3 regions of the Glutamicibacter sp. PAEs-4 genome follow, and region 2 is predicted to be linked to each of the others. Evidence: riboswitches for the same ligand, from Rfam matches in the RefSeq annotation. Region 2 holds a riboswitch; each other region holds the start of a gene.
The links. A riboswitch is a leader RNA that binds a small molecule or an ion and turns the genes downstream of it on or off. The one in region 2 is predicted to bind S-adenosylmethionine.
Positions count from the first base shown of each region.

Region 1: another riboswitch for S-adenosylmethionine. It lies ahead of ACR9WD_RS02925 (hypothetical protein); the one in region 2 lies ahead of ACR9WD_RS01410 (ABC transporter substrate-binding protein).
Region 3: another riboswitch for S-adenosylmethionine. It lies ahead of ACR9WD_RS03435 (O-acetylhomoserine aminocarboxypropyltransferase/cysteine synthase family protein); the one in region 2 lies ahead of ACR9WD_RS01410 (ABC transporter substrate-binding protein).

Region 1 is NZ_CP195017.1:608,959-615,800, forward strand. Features, by position in the region: gene ACR9WD_RS02910 (SNF2-related protein) at 1-429, opposite strand, end outside; gene ACR9WD_RS02915 (LOG family protein) at 516-1,706, shown strand; gene ACR9WD_RS02920 (VIT1/CCC1 transporter family protein) at 1,772-2,875, opposite strand; gene ACR9WD_RS02925 (hypothetical protein) at 2,930-3,196, opposite strand; SAM riboswitch class IV at 3,212-3,325, opposite strand; gene ACR9WD_RS02930 (DinB family protein) at 3,393-3,980, opposite strand; gene ACR9WD_RS02935 (cupin domain-containing protein) at 4,112-4,678, shown strand; gene ACR9WD_RS02940 (hypothetical protein) at 4,814-5,230, shown strand; gene ACR9WD_RS02945 (APC family permease) at 5,337-6,842, shown strand, end outside.
Region 2 is NZ_CP195017.1:283,372-290,213, reverse strand. Features, by position in the region: gene ACR9WD_RS01410 (ABC transporter substrate-binding protein) at 1-1,143, opposite strand, end outside; SAM riboswitch class I at 1,262-1,352, opposite strand; gene ACR9WD_RS01405 (sigma-70 family RNA polymerase sigma factor) at 1,684-2,235, shown strand; gene ACR9WD_RS01400 (anti-sigma factor family protein) at 2,232-2,909, shown strand; gene ACR9WD_RS01395 (COG4315 family predicted lipoprotein) at 2,992-3,495, shown strand; gene ACR9WD_RS01390 (extracellular solute-binding protein) at 3,930-4,958, shown strand; gene ACR9WD_RS01385 (ABC transporter permease) at 4,955-6,643, shown strand; gene ACR9WD_RS01380 (ABC transporter ATP-binding protein) at 6,640-6,842, shown strand, end outside.
Region 3 is NZ_CP195017.1:719,640-726,481, reverse strand. Features, by position in the region: gene ACR9WD_RS03440 (cystathionine gamma-synthase) at 1-802, opposite strand, end outside; gene ACR9WD_RS03435 (O-acetylhomoserine aminocarboxypropyltransferase/cysteine synthase family protein) at 799-2,106, opposite strand; SAM riboswitch class I at 2,195-2,285, opposite strand; gene ACR9WD_RS03430 (LysR family transcriptional regulator) at 2,518-3,459, opposite strand; gene ACR9WD_RS03425 (DUF1852 domain-containing protein) at 3,582-4,574, shown strand; gene ACR9WD_RS03420 (methionine synthase) at 4,593-5,633, shown strand; gene ACR9WD_RS03415 (flavin reductase family protein) at 5,626-6,168, shown strand; gene ACR9WD_RS03410 (hypothetical protein) at 6,250-6,842, opposite strand, start outside.

The sequences.
Region 1 (6,842 bases), 330 kb from region 2:
ATCGTGCTGCGAACCGAGCAGCCCGTCAGCCGGGCCCGGCTCGGACTCCTCGAACCATGAATCGATTTGCTTTGACCACACGGTGTCCGGCTTCTCTTCATGGACCGGCAGCGGGCGAGGCTGGGAGGCGATCTTATTGGAGGTAATGGCCAAAGCCGCGATATGAGAGCAGATGCCTGGCGCGTCGCAGGTGCACTCGCAGGATTCGATCTTCCACTCGCCACCCTCCAAGTGGACCTGGATCATCGGAGAGAATTCTTCGCCGGAATCGGTGACTGTGCCCTCGATCTGCCCGGTGTTCTCATCGAATTCCACGTCAACCACGGAATTTGCTTCTGCGGCCAGGTTCTTTCCATAGAAGAAAGGAACGTTGCCCAGAAAAGCCAGTAAATGGCGGGCGTCAATGGTTGGTGGAACAGATTCAGTCATCCTCTCATCGTTTCACGTTCCGGGCCGTCGCGAAAGTTGAAGGGCCCTTCTGTGAATAATCACTATCCATGACGTAGCGTTGACGCATGTCCCACGTGTGGCCCTACCTTCCAGCCCGAGCAGTGAACATCACCTCGCTCGTCGAATTCGACCGCCTCGCCGCTGAAGCGCTGGTTTCCCACCATGCCCACGGAAAAGGCTGGCGCGTGCACCGCGTGGATCTGCGCGAACGGGATACCGTGCTGAAATCGCTGGATCTTTCCGAAGCGCTGTTTATCGATTGCCAGTTTTCCGCCCAAGGCCAGCAGATCGTTCAGGCGACGGGCGGGCTGTGCATGAGCTCGGGGGCGCAGCTGCCGTTCGAGACCGGAGCCCGCGGCTTGTACACGGCAGAAGAGCTGTACTCGGGGATCTGGACGCAGACCTACCAGCAGGTGCCCGATGCCAAAATATATGCGTACTCCCAGCAGCATGCGGCGGCGAATGCCGACAGCGATCACAGTGCGCTGGCCCGGACCCTGCACGATCACCACATTGGCCATGCGCTGGTCTCGGAGGTGTATGAGGGTACGTTCAAGGACACTCCGATCATCGGGGTGATGGGCGGGCATGCGATGAACCGGGGCACCACGCAGTACGCGCAGGCCTTGGAGCTCGGGCGCATGATTACCCGTGCTGGCTACGCGGTGGCCACCGGGGGAGGGCCAGGAGCCATGGAAGCGGCCAATGCCGGTGCGTGGCTGGCCGACTATGGGGCAGATGACATCGCGACGGCCTTGCAGATGCTCGCCGAAGCGCCAGATGCGATCCACCAGCGCACCGGCTGGGCGAGAACCGCCCTGATGGTGAAGGAGCGTTTCCCCAGCAAGCGGCAGTCGCTGGGCGTGCCGACCTGGTTCTACGGCCATGAGCCGCCGAACCTGTTTGCCACCCGGATCGCCAAGTTCTTCACCAATTCCATTCGCGAGGCGATCCTGCTGGAGCAGTCCAACGGCGGGCTGGTCGTGCTGCCCGGGGCTGCCGGCACGGTCCAGGAAATCTTCCAGGATGCCTGCGAGAACTACTATGCCACCGGTGCCCGCGTGGTGCCGATGGTGCTGGTCGGCCGCGACTACTGGAGCCGGGATCTGCCCGCGTGGCCGCTGCTCCAGGCACTGGCCAAGGAACGCGTGATGGAGCAGAAGATCGCCCTGGTGGACACCGCCGAGGAAGCGCTGGCGTTCATCCAGTCCATGGAAACCCTGCGCCGTCGGACCCGGCCGGCAAAGGACAACTAGTCCGGGGCATCGAAAATGCCGGGACAGCCGAAGCTGTCCCGGCATTTTCGATGCCAAGCGGAGTATTAGCTGACGCTGACGTCGAAGATCAGGCCCAGGCAGTAGGTGACGGCCGCCGCGCCCCAGCCGATGGCCAGCTGGCGCAAGCCGCGCTTGAATGGGGAGGCTCCGGAGAGCAGGCCCACGATGCCGCCGGTGATCATCAGGGCGATGCCCACCAGCGCCACCGACACGATGATCGCGGCCAGCCCGGAGAGGCCGAAGATGTAGGGCAGGATCGGCACCACCGCGCCGGAAGCGAAGAGCAGGAATGAGGTGGTGGCCGCCCCGGTGGCCGAGCCCAGCTCCTGGTGCTCCTTCTCGAGCTCCTCGCCGCGGCCTTCCGGGTTCAGCGAGAAATCAGGGTTGCAGTCGCAGGTGAACAGGCCCATGCGTTCGGCGGCCCGGTGCTCGGCGTCCTCGTCGCTCATGCCGCGGGCCTTGTAGATCAGCACCAGCTCGTTGGCGTCCAGATCCAGGTTCGGGGCTGCGGTCAGTGTGACCTGGGTGGGCCGCGAGGCGGTCAGCAGCTCGCGCTGGGAACGCACCGAAACGTATTCGCCGGCCGCCATGGACAGCGCTCCGGCCAGCAAGCCGGCAATGCCGGAGAACAGCACGAAGGCCGAAGAAACGCCGGTGGCGCCGATGCCCATGATCAATGCCAGGTTGGATACCAGCCCGTCGTTGGCGCCGAAGACCGCGGCGCGGAAGTTGCCCGACAGCCGTGCGCGTCCTGCCGTGGCCAGGGCCCGGACGACTTCCTCGTGGACCTGCTCGTCGGCAGCCATCTGAGCCGTGGCGTCCTTGTCATTGCGGTAGGGGGAGCTGCTCTCGGAGCGCTGGGCCATGGCCAGCACGAACACCGACCCGAAGTGCAGGGCGAGGAAGCGCAGCATGGTGCGGCGCAGCGACGGTCGGACTTCCTTGGCATGCTCGCCGAGCATGGTGCGCCAGTGGGATTCGTGGCGCGCTTCGGCTTCGGCCAGGCCCAGCAGGATTTGCCGTTCCTGCCCGGACTTCTTTTCCGCCAGGGCGCGGTAGATGGCGCCCTCGGCGACTTCATCGGCGAGATACTTGCGCCATCGCTGGATCTGCGCTTTGGTTGGTTCGGCGACTGGGTGCTGTGGCATCTCGAAAAGGCTCTCCTGGAACGTGGGGTTTCCCATGGAAACCCGTGGATCGGCTCAGCTTTCCACTTTAGCCAGCGCCCCTGAACTTGGGAATTTGGCAAGGCTAAATGCATGGCGCCTGCCGGCCGGATTCCCGGCCGCCGGCACCACCAGCAGCAATTCTGAGGTGTCCGGGTCGAAGGCCGGACGGCGGGAGCAGCGCGCGATGAGGCGTTCGAGCTGGAGCGGGTCCGCAACGTAGCGGGTGCACCAGCGGCCCTCGGCGGTGAACTGCACCTGGCCGGTCTGGCGGTCGATGATGGGAAGAATCGGGACAGCCATGGATATCAACTCTCTGGCGAGCTCTTGCCCGTGCACCAGTTGATGCGCGGACCGCTTCTTCATCCGAACCACCCATGAACTTGGGGTTGGTGCGCGGCCAGTCGGAGCTTGGCGCCGCGTCTCGTGAAGCAACAATTCCGAGCGTACCGCCGCATGCGGCGCCAGATGAAGCCGTACTGCGTAATATGACTTCCGGTCAGTTCTCCGGGGCCAGGGAATCGGCCAGCTGCTGCAGCTTCTGGCGGTGTTCAGCCCACTGCGCCGTGGTGTAGCCGGGCAGCAAATCCAGCGTCGCGGTCCAGCCGGCACGGCCGTCGAGCTGCTCGCGGATGATATCCAGCTGCCCTGCATGCCGGGAGGTCTCGGCCAAGGCATGGATGAGCAGATGATCCAAGGTGGTATGCCCGGCCGGCCCCCACCACGGGACGTGCACTGCAGAATCCAGGGCCAAGGCGGCGATGCCTTCGTCCGCGAAGGCGATGGCCTTGCGGTACAGGCCGATCAGCTGCTGCCCGTCCATGTCCGCGGGCGGAAGGAAATCAGCGTCGGGATCATGAGGCGAGATGAACTCGCGGACATAGGCGTCGTTGGCCTCGCGCTGCAGGCAGGTGCCGAAATACTCGTATTCGTTGATCACCAGATGGTGCAGCACGCCCAGGATATGGGTGCCGGTAGGGGTGAGCGGGGTGCGGGCCAGCTGCTCGGCCAGGCCCTCGGCCTTGAAGATCGCATTCTCGCGTGCCTCGCCCAGATACCCGCAGAGCCTGTCCTTGGTGCTGTCCATGGACAGAGTCTAATGATCGCGGCCGGCCCGCGGTAGGGGACACCGCGTGTTTACCATTGGTAAACTTGCCCCGCAGGCGGTGAAGCCGCCGCGGATGCCGCTGCCGGACACGACGTTGATGGAGCCAAACGATGAAAACCTTGCCAGTTGAACCAACCGGTGCTGCGATCAACATCGGTGCGCGGCTGCGCGGGGTGCGGCAGACCCAGCGCATGACCATTGACCAGGTCGCAGAGCTCTCCGGGCTGACCAAGGGCTTTCTCTCGCGTGTGGAACGCGACCTGACCAGCCCCTCGGTGGCGACGCTGCTGCGCCTGTGCGAGGTGCTGGGCATCGAGGTCGGCACGCTTTTCGAAGTCCCGGAAACGAAACTGGTGCGCCTGGACCAGGCGCCGCGGGTTTCACTGGGCGGCGACGGGATCACCGAGCAGCTGGTGACCCCGCGCAGCGAAAAGCGGCTGCAGATGATCCGCGCCGAGATTGCGCCGAGGGGCACTGGCGAAGCGGAACTGTATTCGATGGATTGCGAGCTGGAAGTGCTGCACGTGATCGCCGGAGAATTCATCCTGATCCTGCCCGACCAGCGATTGGAGCTTGAGGCGGGCGACACCGTAACCTTCCCGGGCCGCGAGCCGCATAGCTGGCAGAACCCTTCCGATGAGCCGGCCGTGGTGACCTGGACGCTGATCCTCTCCTGAGCCCAACCCCTGCGCCCGCTGCGGCGGCACGCTCGGCGCGATGCGGCTGCGCGTTCGCTGGCGGGGTGGGCAACCGCGTATTCTAGGAACGATGCGTTGTTCCGGGCGCTCGGAACAATTGGCGATGGGAGAGGCGTGAAGACAGGCGAACCAACCGCGACGCAGGACCAGCTGCGCAGCATCAGCTGGTGGGCTTCGGTGCTTTTCGGCGTTCTTGTCGGCACCACCTTGACCTGGATCCGCACCCAGCGCAATTTCTTCTTCCTCGGCGCCGTGATTCTCGCTGTTGTCATCGTGACCATCGGCGTGCGGACAATTCGCCGGCGTGCCCGTTTCCCGCAGATGGCGCAGGCGCGCACCTCCTGGACCTATGCGCTGTGGACCGCCATCCTGCTCATCCTGGCCGGCCCGATCCAGCTGGTGTACGTGGCCGATGACCTTTCCGAGTTGACCATCAAGTCATTGGTGATGTCCGCGGGCTTCGCATTGGGCATCCATGAGGTCGATCGGGCGCTGGTGAATGCCAGCAAGAAGGGCTCTGAGGCGGCCTGAGCTCCCGGTTTGGATGAAATGGCCTGAAATGTAGTCAAAACATCCAATACGTTGTGGCGTGTTTGCGCATAGTGTGATCCTGATCATCTTTCCAGGAGGGAATGCCATGGCAGGAAACACCGCAAAGAACCACTCCGCAGAACCAAGACTCAAGAAGGTCCTGGGCCGCTGGGACGCCTTGGCCATAGGTGTTGGCGCGATGATCGGCTTTGGCTGGGTCGTGCTTACCGGCGACTGGATCACCACCGCCGGTCCGATAGGAGCCGCGCTGGCCATGCTGGTCGGCGGCGCGATCATGGCGGTCGTGGGCCTGACCTACGCCGAATTGGTTGCCGCCATGCCGAAAGCTGGAGGCGAGCACAACTATCTGCTGCGCGCCATGGGCGCCCGCTGGTCCTTTGCCGGTTCGTGGGCGATCGTCGGTGGCTATATCACGATCGTGGCTTTCGAAGCAGTGGCCCTGCCCAAATCCGTGCTCTACCTCTTCCCGGATCTTTCGCACATCAAATTATGGGAAATCGCCGGTTCCGAGGTCTACCTGACCTGGGCTCTGGTCGGTGTAGCCGGGGCGGTGGCGATCACCTGGATCAACATCCGCGGCATCAAGACCGCCGGTGTGGTGCAGACCTTCGTGGTGATCTTCCTCTTTGTCATCGGCGCCATGCTGCTTGCCGGTGCATTCAGCGGCGGCCAGAGCACGAACATGGAACCGTTCTTCGAGAACGGGGTTGCCGGCTTCTTCGGCGTGATGATCGTGGTGCCGTTCATGTTCGTCGGCTTCGACGTGATCCCGCAATCCGCCGAGGAATGCGACATCGCCCCGCGGAAAATCGGCAAGTACGTGGTGGTTTCGGTGCTCATCGCCACCGCCTGGTACGTGGGGATCATCCTGGCCACCTCCTCGGGAATGGGCGCTTCCGCACTCGCCGGATCCGAGCTGGCCACGGCTGACGCGATGGGGGCGCTGTTCAATTCCGGGATCATGGCCAAGGTGCTGATCGCCGGCGGCATCGCCGGGATCCTCACGTCGTGGAATTCCCTGCTGATGGGTGCGTCGCGGCTGATGTACGCGATGGCCAGCTCGGGAATGCTGCCGCGCTGGTTCGCCTACCTGCATCCGAAGTACCGCACCCCGAGCCACGCGCTGCTCTTCATTGGCGGGCTGTCGGTGCTGGCTCCATTCTTCGGCTCCGCCATGCTCGGCTGGCTGGTGGATTCCGGCTCGCCATCGATCGTGATTGCCTACCTGCTCGTGGGCGTGGCCTTCCTGATCCTGCGCCAGCGCGAACCGCAGATGCCGCGCCCGCTGCGCGTGGGCGGCGCGGGCAACGGCGGCAAGGTAATCGGCGTGCTGTCGGTGGTGTTCTGCGCCGGGCTGATCTCGCTGTACCTTCCGGGAATGCCGGCGGCCATCGCCTGGCAGCCGTGGCTGCTCTTCGCTGCATGGTGGGTGCTGGGCACGGGCTTCCTGCTACGGGTTCCCCGCGGGGTCGCCCCGGGCGAATTCGCCGAAGACGAGCTGCTGCAGAAGCTGAGCATCCGCCAGCAGGCCAAGCTCGGTGCCACCGGGCCGGATGCAGTGGCGGGGCGCCGCGCCGTTGCGCCGAACCCA
Region 2 (6,842 bases):
GTCGGCGCCGGGAACCCAACCGGCCTCGTCCAGCAGCTGCTTGGCGGTTTCGGGGTCGTAGGCCAGCTCGGCGGACAGGTCCACGAAGCCCGGTGCCTGGCGGTTGAGGATCGACCCCGAGATCACATAGCTGTCCGAGAGCACGGTGTCCTTCAGGGCCTGGCGGTCGATGCCGATCTGCAGCGCCTTGCGCACCTTGACGTCGGCCAGCTTGCCCGATCCGATGCGCACCGCCGCGTGGTTGGCGGTCAGGTCCACGCCCTGCGCGGCCAGCACCTGGCCGCCGCCGGCGGCCAGCGCGGCCTCGTCGACCGGCTGCAGCCCGCGGACCAGGTCAACCTGGCCGGACTGGGCGGCCCCGGCACGGTGCGCGACCTCCGGCAGGTACTTCACCACCAGTTCGTCGAGGTAGGCCGCGCCCTGGTTCTCGGCGGTTTCCGGGGCCCAGGCGTAGTCCTCACGGGCGGAGAAGACCACTTCCTCGTCCGGCTTCTCCGATTCGAAGACGAACGGGCCGGAGCCGACGATCTGCGCGATCGAGGACTGCCCGGCGTTGTCCAGCTTCAGCGTTTCCGGGGCAACGAGCCCGGCGGTGACCGACGAGGTGGCACGCAGGAAGTTCGCATCCGGGCGCTTGAGCGTGACCTTGACCTGGTTTTCGCCCACGACCTCGGAGGACTCGTAGGCGCCGAAGTCCACGTTCGGCTGGATCTGGGCCTTCTTGATGCCCAGGCCCAGTGCGTCGAGGTTGGCCTTGACGGCCTTGGCGTCCAGCGGCGTGCCGTTGGAGAAGGTCACCCCGTCACGGATGGTGAAGGTGTATTCGGTCTTGGCCTCGTTGGAGCTGAAGTCGCTGGCGATCCAGCCCACAAGCTTGCCCGACTCGACATCGAAGTAGGTCAGCCGGTCAAGCACCGAGTTCAGCACGTTGGCCTTCTCGTAGAAGCGGGCCGCCTGGGTCTGCCAGTTGTTGATCGGGGTGACTTCGGCGTAGACGAAGCTGCCGCCCTCGACCGGCTCGCCGGCGGCGGCCGGGGACTCATTTGCCGGGGTGGCCGCGCTGTTCCCGCCGCAGGCGGTCAGCGACAGGCCCAGGGCGGCGATCAGTGCGGTGGCTTTCAATGCGAATCGTGTTGGCCGCATGTTTTCTGTGTTCCTCTCGGTAGTGCCCGAGGATCACGCCGAAAGCAGGCCCAGCTCCGCCAGGGGCGGACGGGCGGGACGGATAGTCCCACCCATGGACCGTTGCGAAATCTAGCAATCTCCATCGGTCCTGGCCTTAGCACCGATCCCCCGCGGGGTGGTTGCTGCGACGTCATCGAGCCAGGTCTCTCGGTCGCTCTGGATGGTGTGGTGCCCGGTGTTTTGCGGGCAATTTCAGTGTGCGGCCGCTCCCGACATGTGACCAAGCATGTCTTCATGAGCTCGTCACAAAGTCATCCGGGGACTTACTGGGGCGCCTGAACACCATGGAAGTCGCGTAACATCCGGTCACATGACGCGAGCGTGACGCCGGAACCGAATTTTCCTTGACGGATGGTGAGTCCGCGATCATAATGCCCGACGCCGGCCGGCGGGTCCGATCTGCCCGCACGGTCCGACGCCGGAGTGCGGAAACGATGCGCCGGCGGCACGCCTTCCGGGCCCGTTGAACCATTTGCCAGGCTGTACCGTGACAGGTACATGGAAAAGCTGTCGGCCGGCACGGCCGCAAACCAAAGGGGATTCGTGGAGGATCGGGACGCAGCGACGCTGCGCCACATGCACGAGCTGCACGCGGCGGATTTGTGGCGTTACGTCTACTCGCTCACGCGGGACACCTACCAGGCCGAGGACATCGTCCAGGAAACGCTGTTGCGCGCCTGGAATTCGCCGGACCTGCTGCGCGAACGAGCCGAGGCGGTGCGCGGCTGGTTGTTCACGGTGGCCCGCAACCTCGTCATCGACCAGGCCCGCAGCGCCAGGTCGCGACACGAGAAGTCCAGCGACCTGCTGCCGGAGAACCCGGCGGGCGACCACGCCGAGCGGGTGTTCGACGAGATTCTCATACGTGATGCCCTGGCCACGCTCAGCCAGGCGCACCGGCAGGTCGTGGTGCTGGCCTACTATGGGGCGCGCAGCACCCACGACATCGCCGCGGAACTGGACATCGCGGAAGGGACGGTCAAGTCCCGCCTGCATTATGGGATGCGGGCCTTGAAATTGGCATTGCAGGAACGGGGGGTCACGCGATGAGCGAGCACGACGAGGTTTTCGAGTGGGATGCGGCCTACGTGCTCGGTTCGCTCAGCCCGGCCGACCGGCGCCGGTTCGAGGCGCACCTGCAGGACTGCGAGCGCTGCCGGCAGTCCGTGGCCGAGCTCGGTGCCCTGCCCGGGCTGCTCTCCCGTGCCCCGCACCCGCCCGCGGAACAGGACTCGACTCCCCAGCCGCCCCTGGACCTGCTGCGCAAGACCCGCGAGCGTCACCTGGCCCGGCGCCGGCGGCGCACCACCAGGATCTTCGCGCTTGCCGCGGCGGCGGGCCTGGCGCTGGTGCTGGCCATCGGCGTCCCGCTGTCACTGCGCCCGCAGGCCCCGGCCATGCTGCTCAGCCTGCAGCCGGTGTCGGGACAACCGATGACCGCGCAGGTGGGCATGGACCAGGTCGCCTGGGGCACGCGGCTGAAGGTGAACTGCGATTATCCGCAGGGCTACTCCTTCGGGGACGAGAACGAACCGTGGTCCTACGCGCTGTTGGTGACCGACACAGCGGGTGCCACCATGCAGGTGTCCACCTGGAAGGCGGTGCCCGGCCGTGAGATCACCCTGGAGGCGGCCACCTCCCTGGCCATGGACCAGATCTCCGAAATCCTGGTGCAGACGCAGTCGGGCGAGGAGGTCCTGCGCGCCCCGGTGCCAAAATCTTAGGAAGATCGGTGAACCTTTGTGATCGGAGTCTCGTGTTAAGCGTGAACCGCACCGTGCGGTCACGCGAGAAAGGACTGACCCGATGAAGACCCGAATCATGACAACGAAGCTGGCCGCCGCGGCCGCACTGGCTCTGCTGCTGGCTGGCTGCGCGAACGGCGGCGGCACCACGACCGAGGAATCGGCTCCCGCCGGCGGGTACGACGCGCCCTCGGCCAGCAGCTCGATGGCGGCGGAGGGGGTCACCTCGCTGTCGACCGCGGAAACCGAGCTGGGCCAGATCGTGGTGGACGGCAAGGGCATGACCGTCTACCAGTTCGACAAGGACACCCAGGGCGCGGACACCTCGGCCTGCACCGATGAGTGCCTGACCGCCTGGCCTCCGGTGCACGGCGAGGACGTCGAGCTGGAGGGCGTCACCGGCGAGGTCGGTACCATCACCGGCAACGACGGGCAGCCGCAGCTGACCCTGAACGGCTGGCCGCTGTACTACTTCGCCTCCGACAAGCAGGCCGGGGACACCACCGGCCAGGGCGTGAAGGACGTGTGGTGGGTGCTGGATCCGGCCGGCGAACCAATCAAGTGAGTTCGCTGGGCGCACGATGTCCGGGCGGGGCGTGACGGGTCGCGGATCGGCTCCCGTCATGCCCCGGCGCCCGGCCCGGCGGCCTTCGCCCGGCCATGAGGCCCGTCACAATCGGAGGCGGTGCCCGGCCGTTCATGCAGCGCCCAAACCGGCCGTCCAGCGCCTTCCGGCGGACCCGCGGCGAGCTTGCCGCCACGTTTGCGACTTCGGCCGGACTTTTTCCGCACAGATCACCGTCGTGCACGAGCGGCAATCCGCAACGCCATCCCGTGGCGCAGGCCGGTAGCGGACCGCCGTCGATCCCTCGCCGATGCTGCGGAAATTCCCGAAATGACGGGGATCGAAGAGATTACGCCATGATTTACACTCCCTAACTGGTTCGGTTAGGCTACCCTTGTTCGACATCATTCGCATCGTGTCCCGAGGAGAGCCCCATGCCCCGCCCCAAACTGCTTGCCGCCCTGGCCGCCCTGGCCGTGCCAACCATGGCATTGACCGGCTGCGGGGTCATGGGCATCGGCCAGGCCCCGGCAGACCTGCAGATCTACTCCGCCCGTCATTACGATCTGGAGGGCGCGTTCGGCGACTTCCAGGACCAGACCGGCATCACCGTCGAGTTCATCTCCGGGGATGACGCGGAGCTGCTCGAGCGCATCAAGGCCGAGGGCGAGAACTCCCCGGCGGACGTGTTCATGACCGTGGACGCCGGCAACCTGTGGAACGCGGCCCGCCAGAACGTGCTGGCCTCGGTGGACTCGGCCACCTTGGAGCAGGCCGTGCCCGAGGACCTGCGCGACGCCGAGGGCCGCTGGTTCGGCCTGGCCATGCGGGCGCGCACCCTGACCTACAACCCGGACAACGTCGACCCGGCGGACTTCGATCCGGCCGACAGCTATGCCGGGCTGGCCGACAAGCAGTGGAAGGGTCGGTTGTGCATGCGCGACGCGACCTCCTCCTACACCCAGTCGCTGGTCGCCAGCCTGATCGACCTGCACGGCCGCGACAAGGCTCTTGAGATCGTCAAGGGCTGGGTGGCCAACGACGTGCAGATCATGGGCAACGACATCCTGTTGCTGGAGGCCATCGACGCCGGGGCCTGCGACGTGGGCATCAACAACCACTACTACCTGGCCCGCACCCTGGCCGAGAACCCGGACCTGAACGTGAAGCTGTACTGGGCCAGCCAGCAGGGCGCCGGGACGCACGTGAACATCTCCGGCGCCGGGGTGGTCGCCAACTCTGACAACCCGGAGCAGGCCCGCCAGCTGATCGAGTGGCTGGCCACCACCGGGCAGAACTCCTTCGTCGACGGCAACCACGAGTTCCCGGTCAAACCCGAGGTCAAGCCGGAGCCGCTGATCGCCGAGTTCGGAGAGTTCAAGCGGATGCCGCTGAATGCGGCCGCCTACGGCGACCTGAACGCCGAGGCCATCGAACTGCTCGCGGAGGCAGGCTACAAGTGAGCCTGCCCGAGACCCTGGCCCGTCCCGGGTCCAGGGCGCCTCGCCGCCGGCTGCTGATGGCCGGCGGCCGCCCCGCATGGTCGCTGGCCGTCGTGCTCATCGCCTGCTTCGTGGTCGCCCCGGTGGCCGCGGTGCTCATCCAGGGGCTGGGCAGCCTCACCCAGGAGGCCCTGCCGCGCGACGTGTGGGCCATGATCGGCACCACCGTCGCGCTGCTGCTGGGCGTCGGCGCCGGCACCCTGCTGCTGGGCGGCGGGCTGGCCTGGCTGGTCACCGCCTACCGCTTCCCGCTGCGCGGGCTGCTCAGCTGGGCGCTGGTGCTGCCGCTGGCCATGCCCGCCTACATCCTCAGTTTCGTCTTTTTGGCCACCTTCGACGTGGGCGGGCCGGTGCAGTCCCTGCTGCGCTCGCTGCTGGGACCCGGTGCCTGGCTGTCGCAGATGCGCTCGCTGCCGGCGGCCATCGTGGTGATGTCGCTGACCCTCTACCCCTACGTGTACCTGTTGGCCCGTTCGGCCTTCGCCGAGCAGGGCCGCGGCACCTACGATGCGGCCCGCACCCTGGGCGCCGGGCGCTGGCGCGCGCTGTGGCGGGTGATCCTGCCGCTGGCCCGCCCCTCGCTGGCCGCGGGCCTGGCCCTGGTGATGATGGAGACGCTCACCGACTTCGCCACCGTGCAGTACTTCAACGTGCAGACCGTGGCCGTGGGCGTCTACCTGGTCTGGAAGGGCAGCTTCGACTTCGACGCGGCCACCCAGCTTTCGGTGCTGGTGCTGCTGTTCGCCGTGGCGGTGCTCGGCGGCGAGCGGCTGCTGCGCGGGCGCTCGCGTTTCCACCAGAAGGGCGGGCGCGGGCAGGGCCTGGTCCCGCAGCAACTGCACGGCGCACGCGGTTGGGCGGCCACGGCCGCCGGGCTGGCGGTGTTGAGTGTCGCCTTCGCCGGACCGGTGCTCCAGCTGGCCGTGTGGGCGGTGCGCGAGCAGCTGCGCGGCGGGAACCAGCTGCTGGATCCTCGGCTCGCCCAGTACCTGGCCAACAGCGTGGCGGTGGCCGGCATCGTCGCGCTGGCCACCGCAGTGCTGGCCCTGGTGATCGTGCACAGCCTGCGGCTGGGCGGCGGCCCGCTGGTGGCCACCGCCGCACAGGCGACCACCTTCGGCTATGCGGTGCCCGGCGCCGTAATCGGCATCGGGGTGTTGCTGGGCTTCTCCGCCGTGGATGACCTGCTGAAATTCCTCGGCGTGCCCGGGGGCACCGGGCTGCTGGTGACCGGCTCGGTGGCCGGCATCCTGTGCGCCTACCTGGTGCGCTTCCTGGCCCCGGCCTACCAGGCGGTGGATGCCAGCTTCGCCAAGATCCCGCCCTCGCTCTCCGCCTCGGCGCTGAGCCTGGGCGCCGGCCCGCGCCGGCTGCTGACCCGGATCCACCTGTCGCTGGCCCGCCGCGGGGCAGCGATCGCGGTGGTGCTGGTGGCCATCGACGCCATCAAGGAGCTGCCGCTGGTGCTGCTGCTGCGCCCCTTTGGCTTCACCACCGTCTCGGTGTGGGTCTACGAACTGGCCCGCGAGAACTTCTGGGACAAGGCCGCGCTGCCCGCGCTGGGCGTCGTCGCGCTGGCCACGATCCCGGTCTACCTGCTCTTCCGGCGCACCGCCGGCAACAACCGCAAGGAGGTCCAGGCATGAGCCCGGCACCCCACGCCCCCGCCGCCCCGGCGCTTGAACTGCGCGAGGTGCACCGGCGCTACGGCAAGGTGGCCGCGGCCACCGGGCTTCAGCTGAGCGTGCAGCCCGGCGAGCTGGTCACCATCATCGGCCCCTCCGGCTGCGGCAAGTCCACCATGCTGCGCCTGATCGCCGGGCTGGAGCGCCCCGACGCCGGGGA
Region 3 (6,842 bases), 440 kb from region 2:
ACAGGGCGGATGCGGTGGCGCAGTGGCGTTCCATGCGCAGGCCCAAGGTCTTCAGCCCGCGGGCGGCCAGGTAGGAATCCTGCGGACCGGAGACCGCTCCCCCGGCGAACTGCTGGTAGCCGACGGCTTCGGCCAGCGATTGGCCGCGGTGCAGGTGGTCGGCCACGATGACCGCGCCGCCGAGGACGTCGGAGTGCCCCCCAATGTACTTGGTGGTCGAGTGCACCACCGCGTGCGCTCCGAAGTCCAGCGGCCGCTGCAGGTAGGGGGTGGCGAAAGTGTTGTCCACGACCAGCAGGGCGCCGTGCTCGGCGGCGATGGCGGCCCAGCCGGCCAGGTCGGCGATGCCCAGCAGCGGGTTGGACGGGGTCTCCACCCAGAGCAGCGCGGTGTTCGGGCGCAGTGCGGCACGCACCGCATCCAGGTTGGTGATGTCCACCGCCGAGGAGCTGATCCCCCATTTGCCGTGCAGCTTGGAGATCAACCGATTGGTGCCGCCGTAGCCGTCGGCACCGAGGATGATGTGGTCGCCCGGTTCAAGCACGGCGCGCAGCAGGGCGTCTTCGGCCGCGATGCCCGAGGCGAAGGCGAATCCAGCGGCGCCGCCTTCCAGCGCGGTGAGCTGATCCTGGAAACCGTCGCGGGTCGGGTTGGAGCCGCGGGAGTATTCGTGCCCGGAACGCAGCACGTTAATGCCGTCTTGGATGAAGGTGCTGGTCTGGTAGATCGGCGGGACGACCGCTCCGGTGTGCGGATCCTTGTGCTGGCCGGCGTGCACAGCGAGGGTGTTGAAGCCGCTCATGCGAAGCTCACTTCCTTGGTGTCGGCGGTGGTCGCGGCCAGCGCGAGATCCAACGACTGGGTGATATCCGCCAGCAGGTCGGCCGGGTCTTCCAGTCCCACCGACAAACGCAGGGTGGAGGTGTTCAGGCCGGCGTCGGCCAGTTGCTGCTCCGAGAGCCGGCAGTGCGTCATGGTGGCCGGGTGCGAGATCATGGTGCGGGTGTCCCCCACATTGGCGGCCAGCGAAATCAGCTTGAGCCCATCGATCACCGGGGAAACCAGGGATGGGTGGGCCAGCTCGATGGCTACCACGCAGCCGGTTCCCTTCGGCGTGAGCTTCTTGGCCAGCTCGTGGCTGGGATGCTCGGGCAGGGCGGGGTGGTGGATGGCGGCAATGCCCGGATACTCGGCCAGCGCGTCGATCAGCCTGGTGACGCTGCGCTGCACGTGGGCGGCGCGCACCGGCAGGGTCTCGATGCCGGCAAGGATGCCCTGGGCGCTGGCCGGGGCCAGGGTCGGGCCCAGATCGTGCAGGAATTTGGAGCGGACCAGCATCGTGTAGGCACCGGCACCGTGGCGTTCGAGCAGCGAAGTGTTGTTCAGGCGTACTCGCGGGGCGGCGATTTGCGGCCAGCGTGCGGTGTCGGAGAAATCGAACTTCCCCGAATCCACGACGATCCCGCCCAGTACCGAGCCGTGTCCGGCCAGGCCCTTGGTGGCCGAGTGCACCACGATGTCGGCGCCGAGTTCCAGCGGCCGCACGTTCAGCGGGGTGGCCAGGGTGTTATCCACCACCACCGGGATACTGTGCTCGTGCGCGATCGCCGCAATGGCCGGGATATCGGCCACGGTACACAGCGGGTTGGAGACCGATTCCAAGAAGAAGGCGCGGGTGTCCTCCTCGACGGCCGCGGCCCAGGCGGCCGGGTCGGCCTGGTCGACAAAGCTGATGCGGATGCCGAAGTCGGCGAAGGTGTCGGTGAACAGATCCACGGTGCCGCCGTAGAGCGAGGAGGAAGCCACAATGTGCTTGGGTCCCTGGGTCAGGGCCAGCAGGGACAGGGCCACCGCGGACTGGCCGGTGGCGGTGGCCACCGCCTGGGCGCCACCTTCCAGTGTGGCCACCCGCTGCTCGAGGATCGAGACGGTGGGGTTGCCGGTGCGTGAGTAGGTGAAACCAGCCTGGCGCAGCGCAAACTTCTCGATCGCTTCGGCGTGCGACTGGAATTGGTAGGCTGCGGAATTGTGCAGTGGTGGCAGCATCGGGCGGAACTCTCCGCTCGGGCGATACCCTGCGTGGACCGCGTCGGTTCCTTGGCTCATAGCTCCTCCTCGATTCTCTGCGAGGGAGTGCACCGATAGGCATCGTGCGGCAACACGAAGCACAGCACGCAAAAGCGCGTTCGGAACTGCTCCATCGTTCCTGGCAGTAGCACCTTTCGGTTTCCCGATGGTTGCTGCGACGTCAACGAGCCAGATCTCTTAGTCGCTCTTGATGGTTTGTTGTTCTTCCATGGTTGGGCATGGTTCCCAAAGCGTGCAAGCGCTATCGGGCCGCCGGCTTCATACAAGGTCGCTACGCTTCATATGTCGTCTAGTTGTCATGATGACGTGGTGGCTGACGCCACTTTATGACGCACAGAAATGGGAAGAACCCGGAGAATTTCGCGGTTTTTCCTGAAGTTTATGACGATGAAGCAGTGATCAATGACTGATAGTTACGCTGTTGGCGGCTCAGTCGAGCACTTCCACCCCGAAGCTGGCGACCACCGCGCGGACTTCTTGCAGGTAGCGCTGGGCCTGATCGGTGAGCGGGATCGCGGCGTGATCGATCCAGCCGATCTCGATGCGCTCGTCGATGTCCAGCGGGATAGCAACGATGGAGGGATCCAGCTCGTCGCTGATGATGCCGGTTGAGATCGTGTACCCGCCCAAACCGATCATCAGGTTGAAGATGGTGGCGCGGTCCGAGACCTGGATTTCGCGTTGGCTGGAGTGTGTGGAGAGCACTTCCTCGGCGAAGTAGAACGAGTTGTTCGCACCTTGGTCGAAGGTCAGCCGAGGCAGGTCTTCGAGGTCTTCGAGCGTGACTTTTGCACGGCTGGCCAGCGGGTTGCTGCGCGAAACGAAGATGTGCGGATCGGCGAGGAACAGCGGATGGAAGACCAACCGGGATTCGCGCAGCAGCTTGTCGATGACCTTCCGGTTGAAGTCGTTGCGGTAGAGGATCCCGATGTCGCTGCGCAGGGTGCGCACGTCCTCGATGATTTCCTCGGTGCGCGTTTCGCGGAGCGAAAACTGGTACTCCTCGGCCCCGCTGGCCTGGACCATCCGGACGAAGGCATCCACCGAAAAGGAGTAGTGCTGGGTGGAGACGCCCAGCAGTCGACGTGCGGAAGGCCGGCCGAGGTAGCGGTGCTCCAGCAGCTCCACTTGCTCCAGGACCTGCCGGGCGTAGCCAAGGAATTCTGCGCCTTCGGCGGTGAGCGTCACTCCCCTGGCCGAGCGCGCCAGCAAGGTGCGCCCCACCCGAGATTCAAGCTCCTTCATCGCCGCGGACATGCTGGGTTGCGCGACGTAAATCAAATCGGCGGCGGCCGAGATCGACCCCTCCGAGGCCACCGCCACAAAGTATCGAAGTTGCTGCAGTGTCAGACCACTCGTTCCCTGAACCATAGATTGAGTCTATATGAATTCATAGTTATATCGAGTTACCTGATATCAAGAATCGCCCTGCATGATTGACGCAACGACTTTCCCTCGGCCTGCCCAGGCCTCCCAAATACAGATTGGCCATCATGGCAGATGCATTAAATTTCAGCATTAGCACCACCAGATTCGACGAAAATTACTCTCCTTCGGCGAATTCTCGAACCACGACAAACTTCGCTAATTTGGCACGCGGCGAGCGCCGCGAAGAGAACCTTCGCAATGCCCTGACGATGATCAACCGACGGTTCAATTCCTTGGCCCACTGGGACAATCCCCAAGGTGACCGCTATGAGCTGGAGCTTGAAATCCTCTCCGCCAATGTGCATTTTTCTGCCGATAATACTGATCAGGAATTTCCACTTTTAGAAGTGCTTGAGACCACGATCGTGGATAAACTCACCGGCAATCGGTCGCAGGGCATGGTCGGCAATAATTTCTCTTCTTATGTCCGCGATTACGACTTCAGCGTGGTGCTCCCAGCATCGTGTAATGACAGCGGAGCTCCGGTGCTTCCAGAAGATTTTGGCGATCTCCACGGACAGCTCTTCCAACATTTCTTGAACTCACAGGCCTACCGTGAGCGTTTTACCCAGCTGCCGGTGGTCTGCATCAGCGTCTCGACTTCCAAGACCTATTTCCGCACCGGCAACAGCCATCCAGTGCTTGGTTTGGAATACCAGCAGGATGAAAATTCATTGACCGACGCGTACTTCGGAAAAATGGGCTTGAGCGTCCGTTACTTCATGCCGCCGGGCGCCGTTGCGCCACTGGCTTTTTACTTCCGCGGCGACCTGCTCAACGATTACACGAACCTTCAGCTGATCAGCCTCATCAGCACGATGGAGACATTCCAGAAGATCTACCGTCCGGAAATCTACAACGCCAATTCGGCTGCTCCTTCCGTGTACCACCCGAGCCTGGGTGCCGAAGACTTCTCCCCCACCCGTGTCTTTTATGACCGCGAAGAACGAACCCAACTGGGCAAGATCCAAGGCAAGTTCACCGAGGAGCATTTCATCATCCCGAATCGCCAACTGCTCGATCAGTGGTCTTCTTCCTACCCGGCTCCTGTCGCCTAAGAATCCGAAAGATAACTTATGACTTCCCCGCTTATCCCCACGTCAATTGTCGGCAGCCTACCCAAACCCTCATGGCTTGCCGAGCCTGAAAAGCTCTGGTCCCCATGGAAGCTTGAAGGCGAGCAATTGCGCGAAGGCCAGCAAGACGCCATGCGTGCTGCGGTCCTCGAACAGACCCAACGCGGCATCGACATCATTAGTGATGGCGAACAGACCCGTCAGCACTTTGTCACCACATTCATTGAGCACCTAAGCGGTGTCGACTTCGAAAAGCGTGAGACGGTGCGAATCCGCAACCGTTACGACGCGAGTGTACCTACCGTCGTTAGTGCTGTAGAACGTGAAAAGCCAGTTTTTGTCGAGGACGCAAAGGCCCTTCGTTCTTTCACTGACAAGCAGATCAAGTGGACGTTACCTGGCCCGATGACCATGGTGGACACTTTGTATGACGCTCACTACCAGAGCCGTGAAAAGCTCGCTTGGGAGTTTGCGACCATCCTGAACCAGGAAGCGAAAGAACTCGAAGCTGCTGGTGTGGATGTTATCCAGTTTGACGAGCCAGCCTTTAATGTCTTCTTTGATGAAGTTGCTGACTGGGGCATCGCAGCGCTGGAGCGTGCTTGCGAAGGTTTGAAGGCAGAAACCGTTGCACACATTTGCTTCGGTTACGGCATCAAGGCCAATAACGATTGGAAGGCCACTCTGGGCGCCCAGTGGCGCCATTATGAGAAGTCCTTCCCACTGCTGCAGGCTTCAACCATCGACACCGTTTCTTTGGAATCTCACCATTCCAACGTGCCGCTTGAAGTAGTTGAGATGGTTCGCGGCAAGAAGGTCATGCTCGGTGCTATCGACGTAGCCAATGTTGCCATAGAGACCCCACAAGAAGTCGCACAGACCTTACGTAAGGCGCTGGAATTTGTTGACGCAGACAAGCTCATTGCCAGCACTAACTGCGGCATGGCTCCATTCCCTCGCGATGTCTCGCTGGCAAAGCTCAGTGCTTTGAGCGCCGGAGCCGGGATCCTGCGCGAGGAGCTCGTCGGTGCCAGTGTCTAAAGTCTCGATAGACGCAACCGACTCCCTGCCCGCCGAAGACTTCAAAGCAGTCTTTCGTGGGCACCCGGGTGGGGTCAGTGTCATTACTGCCGATGCTGGCGAAGGCCCCGTGGCCCTCACTGCAACATCGGTTGCCTCGATTAGTGTTGATCCACCATTGCTGGTTTTCTCAGTTTCGGCTCTCTCTTCTGCCTCTGACGTACTCTCTCGTGCTCAGACGGTCGTTGTTCATTCCTTGGATGTGCATGACATTGAATTGGCAAAGTTGGGTGCTACCAGCGGGGTAGATCGTTTTGCTCAGGACCAGACATGGACTCGTTTGAGCACCGGAGAAACGCTCTTTGATAACGTGCGAGCTTGGGTACGGTGTGAGGTTGTGGAACGCATCCAGGCGGGGACCTCAACGGTCATCGTGGCTCGCGGACTGCAGTCACACATTGCACGCGACTCCCAACCGGGCGAGCTTGGTGACGCCTTGGTTTATCACAACCGTTCGTGGCACCACTTGAATGCCGACTCGCATCTGGGCCACTGATACACAAATAGCTGACGCTGGGAACCACCCGTTGGTGGTTCCCAGCGTCAGTTGCATTACGGGACCGCATGTCGGCTTAAGCTAGTTCGTAGAAGCCTTGCGTGAGCGCGCAATAAATACCACGCCGCCAATGGCTAGCAGTATCCCGACCCCAGCAGCCCAGAAACCATCAAAACCTGTGTTGGCCAGTGCAGGCACTGAGGCCTCAACATCCGCTTCGGGTTCAGTGGACTTGCTTGCCTTTTGCGCCTTGGTGACGATTGTCTTGCCGATTGAACCTGCGGGCTTGATTTCAGCGTCAGCAACGGGTTGTTCGCTTTCTGAAACGTCAGGTTCGTCCACAGTTTCGGAGCCACCAGTTGAACCGCCCGTCGTTTCCGGTGTAATCCCCAAGTACATTTCGAGGTAGTACGCACGTAGCTCAGGATCATCGGCAAAGACTTCTTCGAGGAAAGCTTGAAGATCAGCTGCATCTTCATCGGTTTCTATACTGTCAGCGATGATTGGCAACAGCTGCTCGATGAACTCAAGGCCAGCGTCACTGCGGAAGTACTCTTCCCACTGGGTATCATCCCATTCAAGACTGTCCTGTGGGAGGGTATCAAGGATTGAGTCCCAGAAGGCTTGCTCCTCCTCGGAGAGTTCAAAGTCATCCTCGACGGGGTCCTCTTCCT